One region of the Mesorhizobium sp. Mes31 genome, then DNA from elsewhere that is predicted to be linked to it. Evidence: predicted binding sites of a transcription regulator. Region 1 holds the regulator's gene; each other region holds the start of a gene.
What was found. Region 1 encodes LexA, which represses DNA repair genes until DNA is damaged. Its sites were predicted from a motif close to TGTTCNNNNTGTGTTCNG; they were not measured.

Region 1 (5,655 bases):
GGATTGCGCCCTTGACGCCTGCAGGCGCCTCGGTAGGGGCGCGGTCGCGCCACTGGCCATTGTAGCGCGGCGGCAGGCCCTTGGCGCGTGCTGCCTCGCGCATCGCCTCCAACTCGGCAGGTGTCTCGTAGCTGTAATAGGCCTTGCCCATGCGCACGAGTTCTTCAGCCACCTCGCGGTGGCGCGGCGCGCGCTCGAACTGCGACACCGGCTCGCCGTCCCAGGTCAGACCGAGCCAGGAAAGCCCGTCGAGAATGGCCGCCGTCGCAGCATCGGTCGAACGCTCCCTGTCGGTGTCCTCGATGCGGAGCAGCATGATGCCGCTGGTGTGCTTTGCATACAGCCAGTTGAACAGCGCCGTGCGGGCTCCGCCGATGTGCAGGAAGCCAGTGGGCGAGGGGGCAAAACGGGTGACGACCTTGTCGGGCATGGAACTCTCGGGAAACGGCTGAAGCAGGTGTGGATGCGCGGACTTTCGCGCGTTGCGCGTTCATGTAGCATAGGGTGTCGAGGGCGCAAGGGGCAGACCCGATGGCTGGACGAGGCTGGGGCTCGGATCAGGACGAGGACGCCGCCATTGGCGTCAGCGAACGGTCCCTGTTTGCGACGCCTCCGCCGGCCTCGCTGCGGTCGCCATTGCCCCCCGTGCCGAGCCCCGGGGACCAACCGTTACAGGCGGATGTCTCCACCCCCGTTCCGGTTGCCGAGGCCGGCGCGATCGTGCGTCTGCACCGGCAATTCCGTCGGGTTTCGCTGCCTCGCCTGCGCCATAGCGTGGCCACGGCGGCGGGCCTCGAACTTGACCGAGGCATTGCCTTCCTGCTGGTGCCGGTCTGCTTGGCTGGCGGAGCGATCGGCTACTTTTCTCTGGCGATGGAGCCTGACTTTGCAAAACTCGTCGCGGTCGTCGCCCTCGCGGGGCTCTGTGCGCTTGTCTCGCGTCCCTGGCCGAAAACCCATCTGTGCTTCATGGCTGCATTGTTGTGCGCGCTGGGCTTTCTTGCAGGCAAGGTCGAGACGTGGCGCGCCGGAACTCAGATGCTGGGCTCGGAGATCTCGACGCAAGTGACAGGCCGCGTCGTCTCGCTCGACCAGATGGAGAGCGGCCGTATCCGGGTGACCATCGACGTGACGTCGACCGCCCGGCCGAAATTGCGCTATATGCCGGAACGCGTTCGGCTTTCGGCACGCAAGATACCGGCCGAAGTGACCGCCGGCTCGCTGATATCGGGTTATGCCAAGCTGTTGCCGCCGACCGGCCCGGTGCGCCCGAACAGCTACGACTTTTCTTTCGACAGCTACTTCTCCGGCATAGGCGGCAGCGGCTTCTTCCTTGGCAATCCAAAGATCGTCGCGGCAGATGACGATGATATGCCGCTGGCCGCCCGTCTTTCCTCGGCGGTGGAAAATGCCCGCGAAGCCATTGCAGACCATATCAGGGGCAGCATCGGTGGCGCCGAAGGCGAGATCGCCGCCGCGCTGATCGTCGGCGTGCGCGCCGGCATTCCCGATGAAATCAACGAAGCGATGCGGCGGACCGGCATCTATCACATCATTTCCATTTCCGGACTGCATATGGCGCTGGTCGCCGGCACCATCATGGGTCTGCTGCGCGGCGCCTTCGCTCTGTTTCCAGATTTTTCCGCGCGCCGGCCGGTCAAGAAATACGCGGCAGCCGCAGCACTTTTCTCGATTGCGGCCTATCTCATCATCTCGGGCGTCGTCGTTGCCGCCGAGCGCAGCTTCATCATGCTGGCGGTGATGCTGGTTGCCGTGCTGTTCGATCGCGCGGCACTGACCATGCGAAATCTGGCGATCTCGGCGATCGCCGTCATCGTGGTGTCGCCGCATGAGGTGGTCGGCCCAAGCTTCCAGATGTCGTTCGCCGCGACCGCGGCGCTGGTCGGTACCTATGCCGGCTGGTCGGATCACCGTGCGGGAAAAACGAGACCGCCGCCGCCGAAGCGGTCGTTGCCCAGTTTCCTGACGCGAAAATTCCTGCTGGCGATGGGTGGCCTTGCCATGACCTCCATCATCGCCGGCAGCGCGACGGCGCTGTTCGCCATCTGGCATTTCCAGCGCGTGTCGCCGCTCAGCTTGTTCGCCAATCTGGCCATCATGCCGATCGTCTCGCTGGTTGTGATGCCTTTCGCCGTCCTCAGCGCGCTGGCGATGCCGTTCGGCGTCGACGGTCCCTTCCTCTATGTGATGGGCAAAGGCCTGACCGCGATGATCGCCTTGTCCGCGTGGATCTCGGAACGCTCGCCGATCGATGCCGTCGGGTTGATTTCAGAGCAATCCGTGCTGTTGGTGGCGATTGCCCTGATCATTGCGACGATGGCGACGACATGGCTGAGGCTCTTGGCACTGCCATTCGCGCTTGCCAGCCTGTTGACCGTCTCGGATACGCGCGCGCCTGATGTGCTGATCTCGGAGGACGCGAGGCTGGTGGCGCTGCCGATCGGCGGCGGCGAACTCGCGGTCAGCCGGGCGCGTCCGAACGAATTCACCGTCGACAACTGGAAACGCGCGCTGGCATCCGAAACCATCGTCGTGCCGGAGGTGTTCGACGAGGGAGACGGACAATTCGACATCGCCGATTCCGCCGAACTGCCACCGGGAGCGCCCTTCTACTGCACCGCCGGCGTATGTCTCGCCAGGCACCCTTCAGGTGCGATCATTGCGCAAGTCGAGGACCGCAAGGATGCATGGAAGGCCTGCGGCTTCGCGGAGTTGATCGTCATCAATGACGCGACAGCCTATGATCCCTGTCACAATCCGCTGGTTCTGGTCATCACCAAGCGGCAACTCGCCCGCAAAGGCAGTGCGGCCGTCTTCTTCGACCGCCGATCGGCAATCATGCCGGCAACGGTCAGCTTCGCTGTAAACAGGCCATATCGACCCTGGCACACCCAGCGCAAATTTTCGCGCGAGGCGAGGGGCCTGCCACCCTATCGCAAACCTGAAAAGCCGGTTACCAGCCCTGATCAGTAGCGCCTGATCAGCCCGACGAGCTTGCCTTGCACCTTGACCCTGTCTGGTCCGAAAATGCGTGTTTCATAGGCCGGATTGGCGGCTTCGAGGGCAATCGAGGCACCCTTGCGGCGAAACCGCTTCAGCGTCGCCTCCTCGTCGTCCACCAGTGCCACGATAATCTCGCCCGGACTTGCGGTATCGGCATTGCGGATGATGACCGTATCGCCGTCGAAGATGCCAGCCTCGATCATCGAATCGCCCTTGACCTCCAGCGCATAGTGCTCGCCACCCATGATCATGTCCGGCGGCACGGAGATCGAATGTGTCTGGTGCTGGATGGCGTCGATCGGCACGCCGGCGGCGATGCGACCCATCACCGGGATCGACACCGCGGAGACCACGTCGTCGTCATTGCCGGCCGATGGCATGCGCGAAGACGCCGGCTTGATCTGCCGGCCAAGGCCGCCGCCTTGACCGAGGCTGCCCTGGATGACGCTTGGCGAGAATTTGCGCGCCGCGTTGAGGCCGGGTGCGATCGAATCCGGCAGCCGCAACACTTCCAGAGCGCGCGCCCGGTTCGGTAGCCGGCGAATAAAGCCGCGTTCCTCAAGCGCCGTGATCAGTCGATGAATTCCGGATTTTGAGGCGAGATCGAGCGCTTCCTTCATCTCGTCGAAGGAGGGCGGAATGCCGCTTTCCTTGAGGCGTTCATGGATGAACATCAGCAGTTCATGTTGCTTGCGCGTCAGCATGGCGGCCCCCAAGGCATTGAACGAAGGTTTGAACCAGAATCGAAAAACAAACCCAGAACAAACACTATCTGTTCCAGTTGTGTTCCGCAACCGTTTAAAGTTTAGTGAATTTGTTAAGACGGCTGAAATTATTTGGCGCTCCGCAGCGGGCCGTGATCCCCGGCCGCCCGCCGCCGCCGTGCACTGGCACGCGTTGAAATTGTTATGGTTAACGGCCTGTGGACCAGCCTGCGCCGAGGCTTGGCATCAGCCGCCGACAGGCATCGAAAAGCGGCTTTCCCGCTTTCATCGATCGTTCACGCGCCGTGAACGAAACGAAGCCAAAACGCCAACTCTTGCCCGAGAAATGCCAATGCTGGCTTTGCCTTGGTTCGCCGACCTTACCGCGTGTTTGTGCTGTCGTCGCCGGCATGGATATAGACATGCAACGTATAACCGATATGGGCGGTCATCAGCGCTTTCGCGCGTTCGATGTCACGATCCAGCGCAGCTTCCATGAGCGCGGTGTGATGTTGGATCGCGACGGCCTGGCGCAACGCCTCCATGGCCTCCTCATAGCCATGCAGCAGGCCGGTGGCCGCCCGCAACGTTGGCGCCAGGCCCAGGAAGCGGTGATGGCGACGCAATTGATCCGCGATGGTGGACTGGAAGTTGAGCAGCCAGGGGGATGTTGCCGCGCTGAGCAACGCCGCGTGGAAAGCCTCGTGCTTTTCGTCCCATTCGTCGACCACTTCGTCGGAAGGGTCATCAACCGCGGTCTTGCAGCGTGACAGCCGGTAGTGGGCCGTGACGACGGCATCTTCCCATTCTTGGCCGCCTTTCTCGATCGATTCCTGGAGCAGAGGCAGCTCAATCACCAACCTGGCGCGTGACAGATCTTCCAGTTCGGTGCGAGAGACCGGAGCGACGGCGAAGCCGCGATTGCTGATGGAAGTCACCAGGCGCTCGGCCTCCAGTCGCGACAGCGCTTCGCGCAACGGTGTCCAGCCAATGCCATAGCCATTGCGCAGCGTGCTGAGCTTGAGCGGCGCGCCGGGCCTCAGGCGGGTCGTGAGGATATCGCGACGTAGCAGCCTGTAGGCCGCTTCCGTCTTCGAGTGTCCTTCATCCAACATCATTGCTCATCCACGACTGCACGCTCGGATTATATATGAAAGCCTTCCGTGTCGTAAATTATATATAATGTTTGACACGGTCCCGCCGGCTGCGCATGATCGGCTGGCCGATTTCACCTGTCGTGTTCATCTGGGCGCGCCTATGCGCGGAGGACAATCGATCATGAATGCAACTCCCGATCTCGCAGCAATCGAGGCGATGGATGCCGCTGACCCGCTTGGCTCCATGCGCAATCGCTTCGTCTTGCCGGAAGGGGTGATCTATCTCGACGGCAATTCGCTGGGTGCCGCTTCACCCGCCGTCTTCAACGAGATCCAGAAGGCCGCGACACAAGAATGGGCTCAGGATCTCATCCGTGCCTGGAACACCGCCGGCTGGTTCGACATGCCGGTCGCGCTCGGCGACCAGCTCGGACGCCTGATCGGCGCCGCGGCTGGCCAGACGGTGGTCTGCGATACGACCTCGATCAACATCTACAAGGTGCTTCATGCGGCGCTTGGCATGCGGCCAGACCGGTCGGTCATCGTCGCCGAGGGCGACAGCTTTCCAACCGACCTCTATATGGCCGAAGGCGTGGCATCGACACGACCGGGCACCGTACTGCAGCTCGAGGGCGTCGATGCGCCAACCATCGAAGAGCTGATCGATGAGCGCGTCGCTGTCGTCCTGGTCAACCACGTCAATTACAAATCCGGCCAGTTGCGCGACATGGCGGCGCTGACGCGCAAGGCCCATCAAGCCGGCGCGCTGATCGTCTGGGACCTCTGCCACACGGCGGGTGCCTTGCCGGTCGAGCTCGACGGTGCCAATG
Region 2 (5,655 bases), on a different contig from region 1:
CCGGGATCGGCGGCGCGCCAAACAGCGCGGAATAGGGAGCATAGGCCGCCGTGGTCAGCGAGACGACAGTTTGGAGATCACCGGCAAGCGCTTTTCTGAGGATCATTCAAAAGCTCTCCAGGCGCCAGCCGGTCCGACCATCACTCCGCCGCTTCGCGCTTGCCTCCGGGGCGCCGCTCCAGCAACTCCTTGAGGAACTGGCCGGTGTAGCTGCGCTTCTCGCGCACGATGGCTTCCGGTGTGCCGGACGCCACCAGTTCACCGCCGCCATCGCCACCTTCGGGACCGAGGTCCAGCACCCAGTCGGCGGTCTTGATCACCTCGAGATTGTGCTCGATGACCACCACCGTGTTGCCCTGGTCGACCAGTTCATGCAGCACTTCCAAGAGCTTGGCGACGTCGTGGAAATGCAGGCCGGTGGTCGGCTCGTCGAGGATGTAGAGTGTCTTGCCGGTCGCCTTGCGCGACAGTTCCTTGGCGAGCTTGATGCGCTGCGCCTCGCCGCCGGACAGCGTCGTCGCCTGCTGGCCGATATGGATGTAGCCAAGGCCGACCTGCTTCAGCGTATCGAGCTTGTCGCGCACGCCGGGAACGGCGGCGAAGAAATCGACGCCTTCCTCGACCGTCATGTCGAGCACGTCTGCGATCGACTTGCCCTTGAACAGGACGTCGAGCGTCTCGCGGTTGTAGCGCTTGCCGTGGCAGACGTCGCAGGTGACATAGACGTCGGGCAGGAAGTGCATCTCGATCTTGATGACGCCGTCGCCCTGGCAGGCCTCGCAGCGGCCGCCCTTGACGTTGAACGAGAAGCGGCCGGGCTGATAGCCGCGCGCCTTGGCTTCGGGAAGGCCGGCGAACCAGTCACGGATAGGCGTGAAGGCGCCGGTATAGGTGGCCGGGTTCGAGCGCGGCGTCCGTCCGATCGGCGACTGGTCGATGTCGATGACCTTGTCGAGGAATTCGAGACCCTCGATGCGGTCGTGCTCGGCGGGATGTTCGCGCGAGCCCATGATGCGGCGCGACGCGGCCTTGAACAGCGTCTCGATCAGGAAGGTCGACTTCCCGCCGCCCGACACGCCGGTCACGGCGGTGAAGGTGCCGAGCGGGATTTCGGCGGTCACGTTCTTCAGATTGTTGCCGCGCGCACCGACGATCTTCAGGCGCCGGTTCTTCTTGGCCTCGCGTCGCACGCCAGGCGTTGCCACTTCCAATGCGCCCGACAGGTATTTGCCGGTGATCGAATTGGGATTGGCCATGACCTGCTGCGGCGTTCCCTGGGCGATGATCTCGCCGCCATGGATGCCGGCGGCCGGACCCATGTCGACGACATAGTCGGCATGCAGGATGGCATCCTCGTCGTGCTCGACGACGATCACCGTGTTGCCGATGTCGCGCAGGTGCTTCAGCGTGTCCAGCAGGCGTGCATTGTCGCGCTGATGCAGGCCGATCGACGGCTCGTCCAGAACATAGAGCACGCCGGTGAGGCCGGAGCCGATCTGCGAGGCCAGGCGGATGCGCTGGCTTTCGCCGCCCGACAGCGTGCCGGAATTGCGCGACAGCGTCAGATAGTCGAGCCCGACATCGTTGAGGAAGCGAAGCCGCTCGCGGATCTCCTTGAGCACGCGCACCGCGATCTCGTTCTGCTTGTCGTTGAGCGACGCCGGCAGGTCGGTGAACCACTGGTCGGCCTTGCGGATGGAAAGCTCGGTGACTTCGCCGATATGCCTGCCAGCGATTTTCACGGCCAGCGACTCGGGCTTCAACCGATAGCCCTTGCACACCGGGCAAGGGGTGGCCGACATGAAGCGCTCGATTTCCTCGCGCATCCAGGCGGATTCGGTCTCCTTCCAGCGCCGCTCGAGATTGGGGATGACGCCCTCGAATGTCTTGGTCGTCTTGTAGGAGCGCAGGCCGTCATCGTACTGGAAGGTGATCTCGCGCTCGCCGGTGCCGCGCAGGATGGCTTCCTGAGCTTCAACCGTCAGGTCCTTGAATTTGTCGCCGAGCTTGAAGCCATAGGCCTTGCCGAGCGCTTCCAGCGTCTGTGCGTAGTAGGGCGAGGTCGATTTCGCCCAGGGGCTGACGGCGCCATCGCGCAGCGAAACGTTCTCGTCGGGCACGACGAGGTTGGGATCTATGGCGCGCTGGCTGCCGAGGCCATCGCAGGTCGGGCAGGCGCCGAATGGGTTGTTGAAGGAGAACAGGCGCGGCTCGATTTCCGGAATGGTGAAGCCGGACACCGGACAGGCGAATTTTTCCGAGAACAGGATGCGCTCATGCGTCTCGTTCTTCGACTTGTTGACCGAGTCCTCGCCGGTCTGGCTGGCGTCGAGCGGCTTGTCGGCGAATTCGGCCACCGCCAGCCCGTCGGCCAGCTTCAGCGCCGTCTCGATGGAATCGGCGAGACGGGTCGCCAGATCGCCGCGTACGACAATGCGGTCGACGACGACGTCGAGGTCGTGCTTGTATTTCTTGTCCAGCGCCGGCACGTCGGCGATCTCATAGAATACGCCGTCGACCTTGACGCGCTGAAAGCCCTTCTTCTGCAGCTCCAGCAATTCCTTGCGGTACTCGCCCTTACGGCCGCGAACCATCGGCGCCAGGATGAACAGGCGCGTGCCTTCCTCGACGGCGAGCACGCGGTCGACCATCTGGCTGACCGTCTGGCTTTCGATCGGCAGGCCCGTAGCCGGCGAATAAGGGACACCGACGCGCGCGAAGAGCAGGCGCATATAGTCGTAGATCTCGGTGACGGTGCCGACCGTCGAACGTGGGTTCTTCGAGGTGGTCTTCTGCTCGATGGAGATGGCGGGCGACAGGCCATCGATCTGATCGACGTCCGGCTTCTGCATCATTTCGAGGAATTGCCGCGCGTAGGCCGAAAGGCTTTCGACATAGCGGCGCTGGCCTTCGGCGTAGATGGTGTCGAAGGCAAGCGACGATTTGCCGGAACCTGACAGGCCGGTCATGACAATCAGGCTGTCACGCGGCAGGTCGAGGTCGACATTCTTCAAATTGTGTTCGCGCGCCCCGCGAATGGAAAGGTACTTATGGTCGGCCATTGCCGGTCGCCGCCTCAAATCTGGAATTCGTGGGATTGGCGGGTATCTCCCGGCCATCCCCTATGTAGGTCTTTTTGCCGCCACGTCGAGAGACGCCACAAACTCTCGATCAGAAGCGTTTAACCGTCTTTCGCGCGAAGGGGCAAGCAGAAAGAACAAAGGCCGAACATGCTCCTGACAAAAGCTGTGCATCCAACGTTGCTCGGCGGGCCTGGCGATCACATTTTTCGCAATCGGCTATTGAACGGTTGACGTCACCGACTCAGGGGAGCAAAGTTCAAAGGGTCAACGAAGCCGGCCGTCTTTCGATGGCCTCGCCGCCCAGAGGCGGCCTGCGAGACGCCGCAGGCATTTGCGATTTGCGCTTCGGGACGACAACGTCGCAACGGACAAAGGAGCGGAGCATGACGCCACCGGACAGTCCCTTGAGGCTCCACGTGTCGCTGGAGCCGCGGCAGGCATAAGTGCCAGGGCCAGGCGTTTGCGCCGCCCGTCAAACCGTGACCTGCCATATCCCACAAAAATCAGAGACTGTTAGTCGGATCGTCGGCTGAATGCCGCGAAGCATCCGAAATCAAACGCCGGCAGTACACTCCCGGTAAAATATGGATTTTAGATCCAGAAAAGCCCCGTCCGTTGCTCAAAGCACGGCGGGGCTGTTTTTATGCGCGACGGCAGTTTGGCACGCGCAACGTCAGTGACGCGGCAGTCCGATTGCACCAGCGCCCATATCGATGGTGATGCTGCCGGAAATCCTGACATCCGTATCGCCGATCTTGAACTGGCCGTTCCCATTGCTGGGGAGCGCGTTATCGGGTTCGGGCTCGGGGGCCGGCTTGGCGATGTGATAATCGCTTGTCACGCCGGGCAGGGCGCCTTGCCGTGGGCTTGCCGAACTGTCTTCGGCAAAGGCAGTGCCGCAGGTCATGGCAGCGGCGGCGACGCCAACGATCAGCCGGTTCAAACCAGTGCGTGAGAGCTTGAGGAGCATTGGCCAACTATAATGCCGCGACCGGGGCGAAACCAGAGCGGCGGCGGCAAAAATCGCCGGCGGCCGACCGACCTCGGCTGAGCTCGCCGGCTGCGCGCCTTCACGCCGCCTTTTTGCGCGTATCGAAAACATGGTCGACGATGCCCCAGGCCTGGGCCTCGCGGGCCGTCATGAAGTGGTCGCGGTCGAGCGTGCGCTCGACTTCCTCGTAGGTGCGGCCGCAATGCTGCGCATAGAGTTCGGCCATGTGCCGTTTTGTCTGGCCGATGCGCTCGGCATGGCGCTGGATGTCGGAGGCCTGGCCCTGGAATCCGCCCAGCGGCTGATGCAACAGGATGGTGGCGTTCGGCAGGGAAATCCGGCGTCCGGCGGTGCCTGCCATCAACAGGAACGAGGCCATCGAGGCGGCAAAGCCCATGCATACGGTCGACACCGGGCAGTTGATGTATTGCATCGTGTCGTAGATGGCGAAACCGCTGGTGACCACGCCCCCCGGCGAGTTGATGTAGAGCGAAATCTCCTTGTCGGGATTGTCCGATTCCAGCGACAGCAGCTGCGCGCAGACCAGCGCCGAGACGTCGTCGTTGATCTCGCCGTTGATGAAGACGATGCGCTCGCGCAGCAGTCGCGAGAAAATGTCGAAGGCGCGTTCGCCGCGGCTCGATTGCTCGATCACCATCGGCACCAGATTGGCAACACCGCTCATAGTCTTCTCCATTGTCCTTGTTCAGGCCGCCCGCTGCATCGGCAGAGGCGTGTTCGCGGCGATGGGCTGTCCGGCCCCGCGCAACCCCAGGGAAAGCCGGCAGCCGGCGCCTGCCATGGCAACATCGGGCATTGCCGTTCGGGCAAAACCGTCATGGACAATGCGCAGGTGTGTGCCGCCCGAAATGGTGCGGGCGAGTGTGAAGGTGACGGTGCTGTCGAGCGGGTCCTGCCGCGCGGCATCGCCCGGCTGCGGCCGCTCGCGCCAGGAATAACGCAAAAGTCGTTCGGGCTCGGCGTCGAGAATCTCGCATTCGATCGGCGCACCCGGGCCGGCGAAGGCAAAACGATTGCCGATCTCCGGCCTGATGTCGTTCGGCATCATCCAGGCGGCGAGCAGTTCCGGCGTGGTCAGCGCCCGCCACACCTTTTCCGGCGGCTCGGCAAGCTCATATTCGAACTCGAGTGCATCAGGGGCGATTTCGCCTTGGCTTTCGCCGGTCATTGATCCCGTGTCCTTCATTGATCCATGTCCTTCAAAACCGCCTTCAGCCTCTCGATGCGCTCCGGCCAGAAGGCCCGGTAGCGTTCGATCCAGGAGAGCAGGGGAGCGAGCCCTTGCGGATCGGCGCGGTAGTAGGCGTTGCGGCCGGCCCGCCGCTCGACCACCAGGCCAGCGCCGCGCAGCACCGCCAGATGCTGCGACACCGCCGGCTGCGACACCGTCATGCCGCTGCGCAGTTCCGACACGCTCATCTCGCTGGTGGCGAGGCGCTCGTAGACGGCGCGGCGCGTCGGGTCGGCCAGGGCCCGGAAAATCTCGGCTTCGATCATGGCAAAAGCATAAGCCGACACTTATCGATTTGGCAAGCGCTGTTTTGAAACCCATATGCAGGG
Region 3 (5,655 bases), on a different contig from region 1:
TCGAACGTCCAGCCGCGCTGTGCCGAATACGCCACCACGAACGCCAGTCCATAGGCGATGACGCTTCCGACAAACGGCGGCAAGCCGGCCGAAACCAGGGCCCAGGACAGGCCGAAGAACAGCAGCGCCGCGCCAATGCCGACCACGGCGAACCGGATAAGCCGAACCGAGGCGAATTTTCGCGCAAGCCCGCTCATTTTTCAGCAGGCGCGACGGATTCGCCAGATCGGTTGGCCTGGCCTGCTTTCAGCCGTTTTACCGGTATCTCCAGAACCCCCAGCAGGAAGGCCGAGAAGAATGCCTGGAATGAAATGACGATCAGGCTGAGGCCGAGCACGACGATACGCGGGATTTCGGAATCGTTCAGCGGACCGAAGCCGAGATGCGCCCAGCGCGCTACGGCATAGGTGAAGAACAGCACGCCGCCGGCGAAGCAGATGCCGGCATTGGTGGCGAGACGATCGGTGCTGATGGTTCTGGTCAGCCAGTCGGAACGTCGGCTTGGCGGCAGAATGCCGGTTATCTCGGCATAGTAGCGCGAAATGGCGCCAAAAGTGATGAGCTGGACGCCGGTGACGACCATGAAACAGGCGGCGACGAAGGTGTTGAGGTCGAGCGACAGATTGTCGATCACGCGCAGCGGCCCGAACACCAGCAGCGCCGCAAACAGCATGCCAAGGCCGCCGAGCACCGTGCCGGGTATGAAGAACATCCAGCGCGGATTGTAGACCAGCAGGAACTTCAGGTGCCGCCAGCCATCGCGCCAGGTCCTGAGATGCGGCGGCCGGCTGCGGCCGTCGGGCTTGAGCTTGGTCGGCACTTCCTCGATGCGCAGGCCAGCCAGCGCGCCACGCACCACCATTTCGCTGGCGAATTCCATGCCGGTCGTCTGCAAATCGAGCTTCCTGATGCTCTCGGTGTTGAAGCCGCGCAGACCGCAGTGGAAATCACCGGTCTTGATGCGGAAGAACAGCCGGCCGACGAAGCTCAGCACCGGATTGCCGAGATAGCGGTGCAGCGGCGGCATGGCACCGGGCTCGATGCCGCCCTGGAAGCGATTGCCCATGACTAGGTCGGCGCCGTCACGCAGGCGCGCAACGAAGGCCTCCAGCGCGCCGAAATCATAGCTGTCGTCGGCATCGCCCATGATGATGAAGCGGCCCTTGGCGGCGGCGATGCCGCCGAGCAAGGCGGCGCCATACCCCTTTTCGGCCACAGGCACGACGCGGGCGCCGATCGCCGCGGCGATGTCCTGCGAACCGTCGGTGCTGCCATTGTCGGCGATCAAGACCTCGCCGGAGATCCCGGCCTTGCCCAGAAAAGCCTTCGCCTTGCCGATGCAGACAGCCAGCGTCTCGGCCTCGTTGAGGCACGGCATGAGGATGGTGAGTTCGAACTCTTTGGCCGAGGCGGCGCGGATGGCGGTGACGGCGTTCATGGTCGTTGTTCCATCGAGAACCGGTGCGGCAGCGGCGGACCGGGTCAATTCGGCGCTTACCCTTGCACGGCAAGGCTTAAGAAAACGATGACGCGCAGCCTCGCCTTGTCTCCAACTGGCCGGTAGCGGCCAGGCTTGCGGTTGCCTGATGCCAATCTTCAAAATGTCGCGATTGGCAGACGCGCGGCGAGGCTGTACAGGCAAGGCAGTCGCCCATCCGATGCGCCGGAGACCTGCCATGAAGCTGAAAATCGCCGTCCAGATGGACCATATCTCCACCGTGTCGATCGCCGGCGACACCTCGTTCGCGCTGTCGCTGGAGGCGCAGCGGCGCGGCCACCAGTTGTTCCACTACACGCCCGACCGGCTGTCGCTGCGCGACGGCAAGGTGTTTGCCCGCATTGAGGAAATGACTGTCCGCGACGAGAAGGGCAGCCACTATTCGCTGGGCGAGCAGGTGCGCACCGATCTGTCGGAAATGGACGTCGTCCTGCTGCGCCAGGATCCGCCCTTCGACATGAACTACATCACCACCACGCACATCCTCGAGCGCATCCATCCCGGGACGTTGGTGGTCAACGACCCGGCCTGGGTGCGCAACAGCCCGGAAAAGATCTTCGTCACCGAGTTTGCCGACCTGATGCCTGAGACGCTGATCACCAAGGACAGCCAGGAAGTCGCCGCCTTCCGCAAGGAGTTCGGCGACATCATCGTCAAGCCGCTCTACGGCAATGGCGGCGCCGGCATCTTCCATCTGCACGAGGCCGACCGCAACCTCGCCTCGCTGCTCGAGATGTTCGGCCAGATGTTCCGCGAACCCTATATCGTGCAGCGCTACCTGAAGGAGGTGCGCAAGGGCGACAAGCGCATCATCCTGATCGACGGCGAGCCGGTCGGTGCCATCAACCGGGTGCCGGCCGAGCATGACTCCCGCTCCAACATGCATGTCGGCGGCCGCGCCGAAAAGACCGAGCTGACGGAGCGCGAGCGCGAGATCTGTGCCCGCATCGGGCCCTCGCTGAAGGAGCGCGGCTTCATCCTCGTCGGCATCGATGTCATCGGCGACTACATGACCGAGATCAACGTGACGTCGCCGACCGGCGTGCGCGAGGTCAAGCGCTTCGGCGGCGCCGACATCGCCAGCCTGTTCTGGGACGCGATCGAGGACAAGCGGAAGTAGACCGTTTTCATTTTGTCTTAACCATGTTCCGCTTTTGCAACCGGTCTCAATCCGGCTGCAACCCACGCGATTATGCGTTCCCGTAATGTTCTTGCTTTGATTGGGAAACTGTGATTGTCTCCCCAAGGGCTATCAAGGCCCTGATCGCACGGGCTGGGGCAAGCCCATATCCAGGGTGGGAAAATGGTGGCGCGGGTTCGCACGGTCGCTTTCCAGGGTATCGAGGCCGTGCCGGTCGACGTGCAGGTGATGATCGCACCCGGCAAGGTCAACATGCATATTGTCGGCCTGGCCGACAAGGCGGTGGCCGAAAGCCGCGAGCGGGTGCAGGCGGCACTGCATGCCTCCGGCCTGTCGATGCCGTCCAAGAAGGTCACCGTCAATCTGGCGCCGGCCGACCTGCCGAAGGAGGGCAGCCACTACGATCTGCCGATCGCGCTTGGCCTGATGGCGGCGCTGGGCGCCATTCCGGGCGACATGCTGGCCGGCTATGTCGTGCTTGGCGAATTGTCGCTCGACGGTACGATTGCCGCCGTCGCCGGCGCCTTGCCGGCGGCGATCGGCGCCAACGCCGAGGGCAAGGGCCTGATCTGCCCGTTCGCCTGCGGGCCGGAAGCGGCCTGGGCGGGTGCCGATTTCGACATTCTGGCGCCGCGCAGCCTGATCGCCATCGCCAATCATTTTCGCGGCACGCAGGTGCTGTCGCGGCCGGAGGCCGGCATCCACGCCTCGGCGCGCGACCTGCCCGACCTTGCCGACATCAAGGGCCAGGAGACCGCCAAGCGGGCGCTGGAAGTGGCGGCGGCCGGCGGCCACAATCTCTTGATGGTCGGGCCGCCCGGCTCTGGAAAATCGATGCTGGCGCAGCGCCTGCCGTCGATCCTGCCGCCGCTGGCGCCGAAGGAATTGCTGGAAGTCTCGATGATCGCATCGGTGGCGGGAGAGCTCGGCGAGGGCAAGCTGACCGACCGGCGGCCGTTCCGCGCCCCGCACCATTCGGCCTCGATGGCGGCGATGGTCGGCGGCGGCTTGCGGGCACGGCCGGGCGAAGTCTCGCTCGCCCATCACGGCGTGCTGTTCCTCGACGAGTTCCCCGAATTCACGCCGCAGACGCTCGATGCGCTGCGCCAGCCGCTGGAGACCGGCGACTGCATGATCGCGCGCGCCAACCATCGCGTCACCTATCCGGCGCGCATCCAGCTGGTGGCGGCGATGAACCCATGCCGATGCGGCATGGCCGGCGAGCCGGGCTATCGCTGCCTGCGAGGCGAGCGCTGCCGCACCGACTACCAGGCGCGTATCTCAGGCCCGTTGCTCGACCGCATCGATCTCAGGATCGAGGTGCCGGCAGTCTCGGCCAGCGACCTGATCCGGCCCGACCGGGCGGAGAAGAGTGCCGATGTGGCGCTGCGCGTGGCACGCGCCCGCACCATCCAGCGCGAGCGTTTCGAACGGTTCGGCGTGACCAGCGCCACCACCAACGCGCATTGCGCGCCGGCTGTCATCGAAGACATCGCCATGCCCGACGCCGCCGGCCTGTCGCTGCTCAGGGACGCCAGCGAGAAACTCGCCTTCTCGGCGCGGGCCTATCACCGCGTGCTGAAAGTGGCGCGGACGCTCGCCGATCTCGACGCCAGCGAAACCGTCGGCCGCATCCATCTCGCCGAAGCGATCTCCTATCGCATGAGCTCGGAGCGGGTGGCGCAGGCGGCTTGATGTTCCCGCCTGTGGGGCGCACTGGCGGTCTCCCCCCGCTCTCACGCTTGAACTCCGGTTCAGGCCCCGTCCCGCGCCTTCAGCTCCAACCTCCGCGCGTGCAGCACCGGTTCGGTGTAGCCGTTGGGCTGGACGCGCCCCTTGAAGACCAGGTCGCAGGCGGCAAGGAAGGCGATCGACTGGTCGAAATCGGTGGCCATCGGCCGATAGAGCGGATCACCCTCGTTCTGGCGGTCGACGATCGCGGCCATGCGCTTCATCGTCGCCATCACCTGGTCGGCGCTGCAGACGCCGTGATGCAGCCAGTTGGCGATGTGCTGCGAGGAGATGCGTAGCGTGGCGCGGTCCTCCATCAGGCCGACATCGTTGATGTCTGGCACTTTCGAGCAGCCGACGCCCTGGTCGATCCAGCGCACGACATAGCCGAGAATGCCTTGCGCGTTGTTGTCGAGCTCCTTCTGGATGTCGGCCTCGCTCCAGTTCGGCCGCACCGCGACCGGCACCGACAGGATGTCGTCGAGCCTGGCCTTGGGCCGGTTCTTCAGCGCTGCCTGCACGGCGTGGACATCGACCCTGTGGTAGTGGGTGGCGTGCAGTGTCGCCGCCGTCGGCGACGGCACCCAGGCGGTGTTGGCGCCGGCCCTGGGATGGGCGATCTTCTGCTCCAGCATCGCCGCCATCAAATCGGGCATCGCCCACATGCCCTTGCCGATCTGGGCGTGGCCGGCCAGCCCGCATTCCAGCCCGGTGTCGACATTCCAGGCCTCGTAGGCGGAAATCCAGGCGGCCTGCTTCATGTCGCCCTTGCGGATCATCGGGCCGGCTTCCATCGAGGTGTGGATCTCGTCGCCGGTGCGGTCGAGGAAGCCGGTGTTGATGAACACCACGCGCTCGCGTGCCGCGCGGATCGCCTCCTTGAGGTTGATGGTGGTGCGCCGCTCCTCGTCCATGATACCCATCTTGATGGTATTCCGGGCCATGCCGAGCAGCGCTTCGACACGATCGAAGATCTCGACGGCGAAGGCGACTTCCTCCGGCCCGTGCATCTTGGGTTTCACGACATACATCGAGCCGGCGCGGGAATTGGCGCGGCGGCCATTGGACCCGACATCGTGCAGCGCGATCAGCGCCGTCATCGCCGCATCCATGATGCCTTCCGGGACCTCGTTGCCGTCGCGGTCTGTTATCGCCGGGTTGGTCATCAGGTGGCCGACATTCCTGACCAGCATCAGCGAGCGGCCGGGCACCGTCAGCGTGCCGCCGGCGGGCGCGGTGTAGGACCGGTCGGGGTTGAGCTTGCGGGTAAAGGTGCGGCCGCCTT

Region 2: a site for LexA is predicted at 3,214-3,231, ahead of uvrA (excinuclease ABC subunit UvrA). Genes of this name have one in related genera too.
Region 3: a site for LexA is predicted at 2,694-2,711, ahead of NR193_RS29310 (YifB family Mg chelatase-like AAA ATPase). Genes of this name have one in related genera too.

The regions. Positions count from the first base shown of each region.
Region 1 covers NZ_JALJRL010000013.1:52,907-58,561, forward strand. Annotated here, with positions in the region: gene gltX (glutamate--tRNA ligase) at 1-430, opposite strand, end outside; gene NR193_RS21790 (ComEC/Rec2 family competence protein) at 532-2,994, shown strand; gene lexA (transcriptional repressor LexA) at 2,988-3,728, opposite strand; gene NR193_RS21800 (GntR family transcriptional regulator) at 4,109-4,846, opposite strand; gene kynU (kynureninase) at 5,007-5,655, shown strand, end outside.
Region 2 covers NZ_JALJRL010000004.1:44,046-49,700, reverse strand. Annotated here, with positions in the region: gene NR193_RS08080 (GNAT family N-acetyltransferase) at 1-106, opposite strand, end outside; gene uvrA (excinuclease ABC subunit UvrA) at 141-3,062, opposite strand; gene NR193_RS08070 (hypothetical protein) at 3,757-3,990, opposite strand; gene NR193_RS08065 (ATP-dependent Clp protease proteolytic subunit) at 4,154-4,759, opposite strand; gene NR193_RS08060 (SRPBCC domain-containing protein) at 4,781-5,263, opposite strand; gene NR193_RS08055 (helix-turn-helix transcriptional regulator) at 5,278-5,592, opposite strand.
Region 3 covers NZ_JALJRL010000025.1:22,324-27,978, forward strand. Annotated here, with positions in the region: gene NR193_RS29295 (GtrA family protein) at 1-197, opposite strand, end outside; gene NR193_RS29300 (glycosyltransferase family 2 protein) at 194-1,438, opposite strand; gene gshB (glutathione synthase) at 1,677-2,618, shown strand; gene NR193_RS29310 (YifB family Mg chelatase-like AAA ATPase) at 2,802-4,334, shown strand; gene NR193_RS29315 (malate synthase G) at 4,394-5,655, opposite strand, start outside.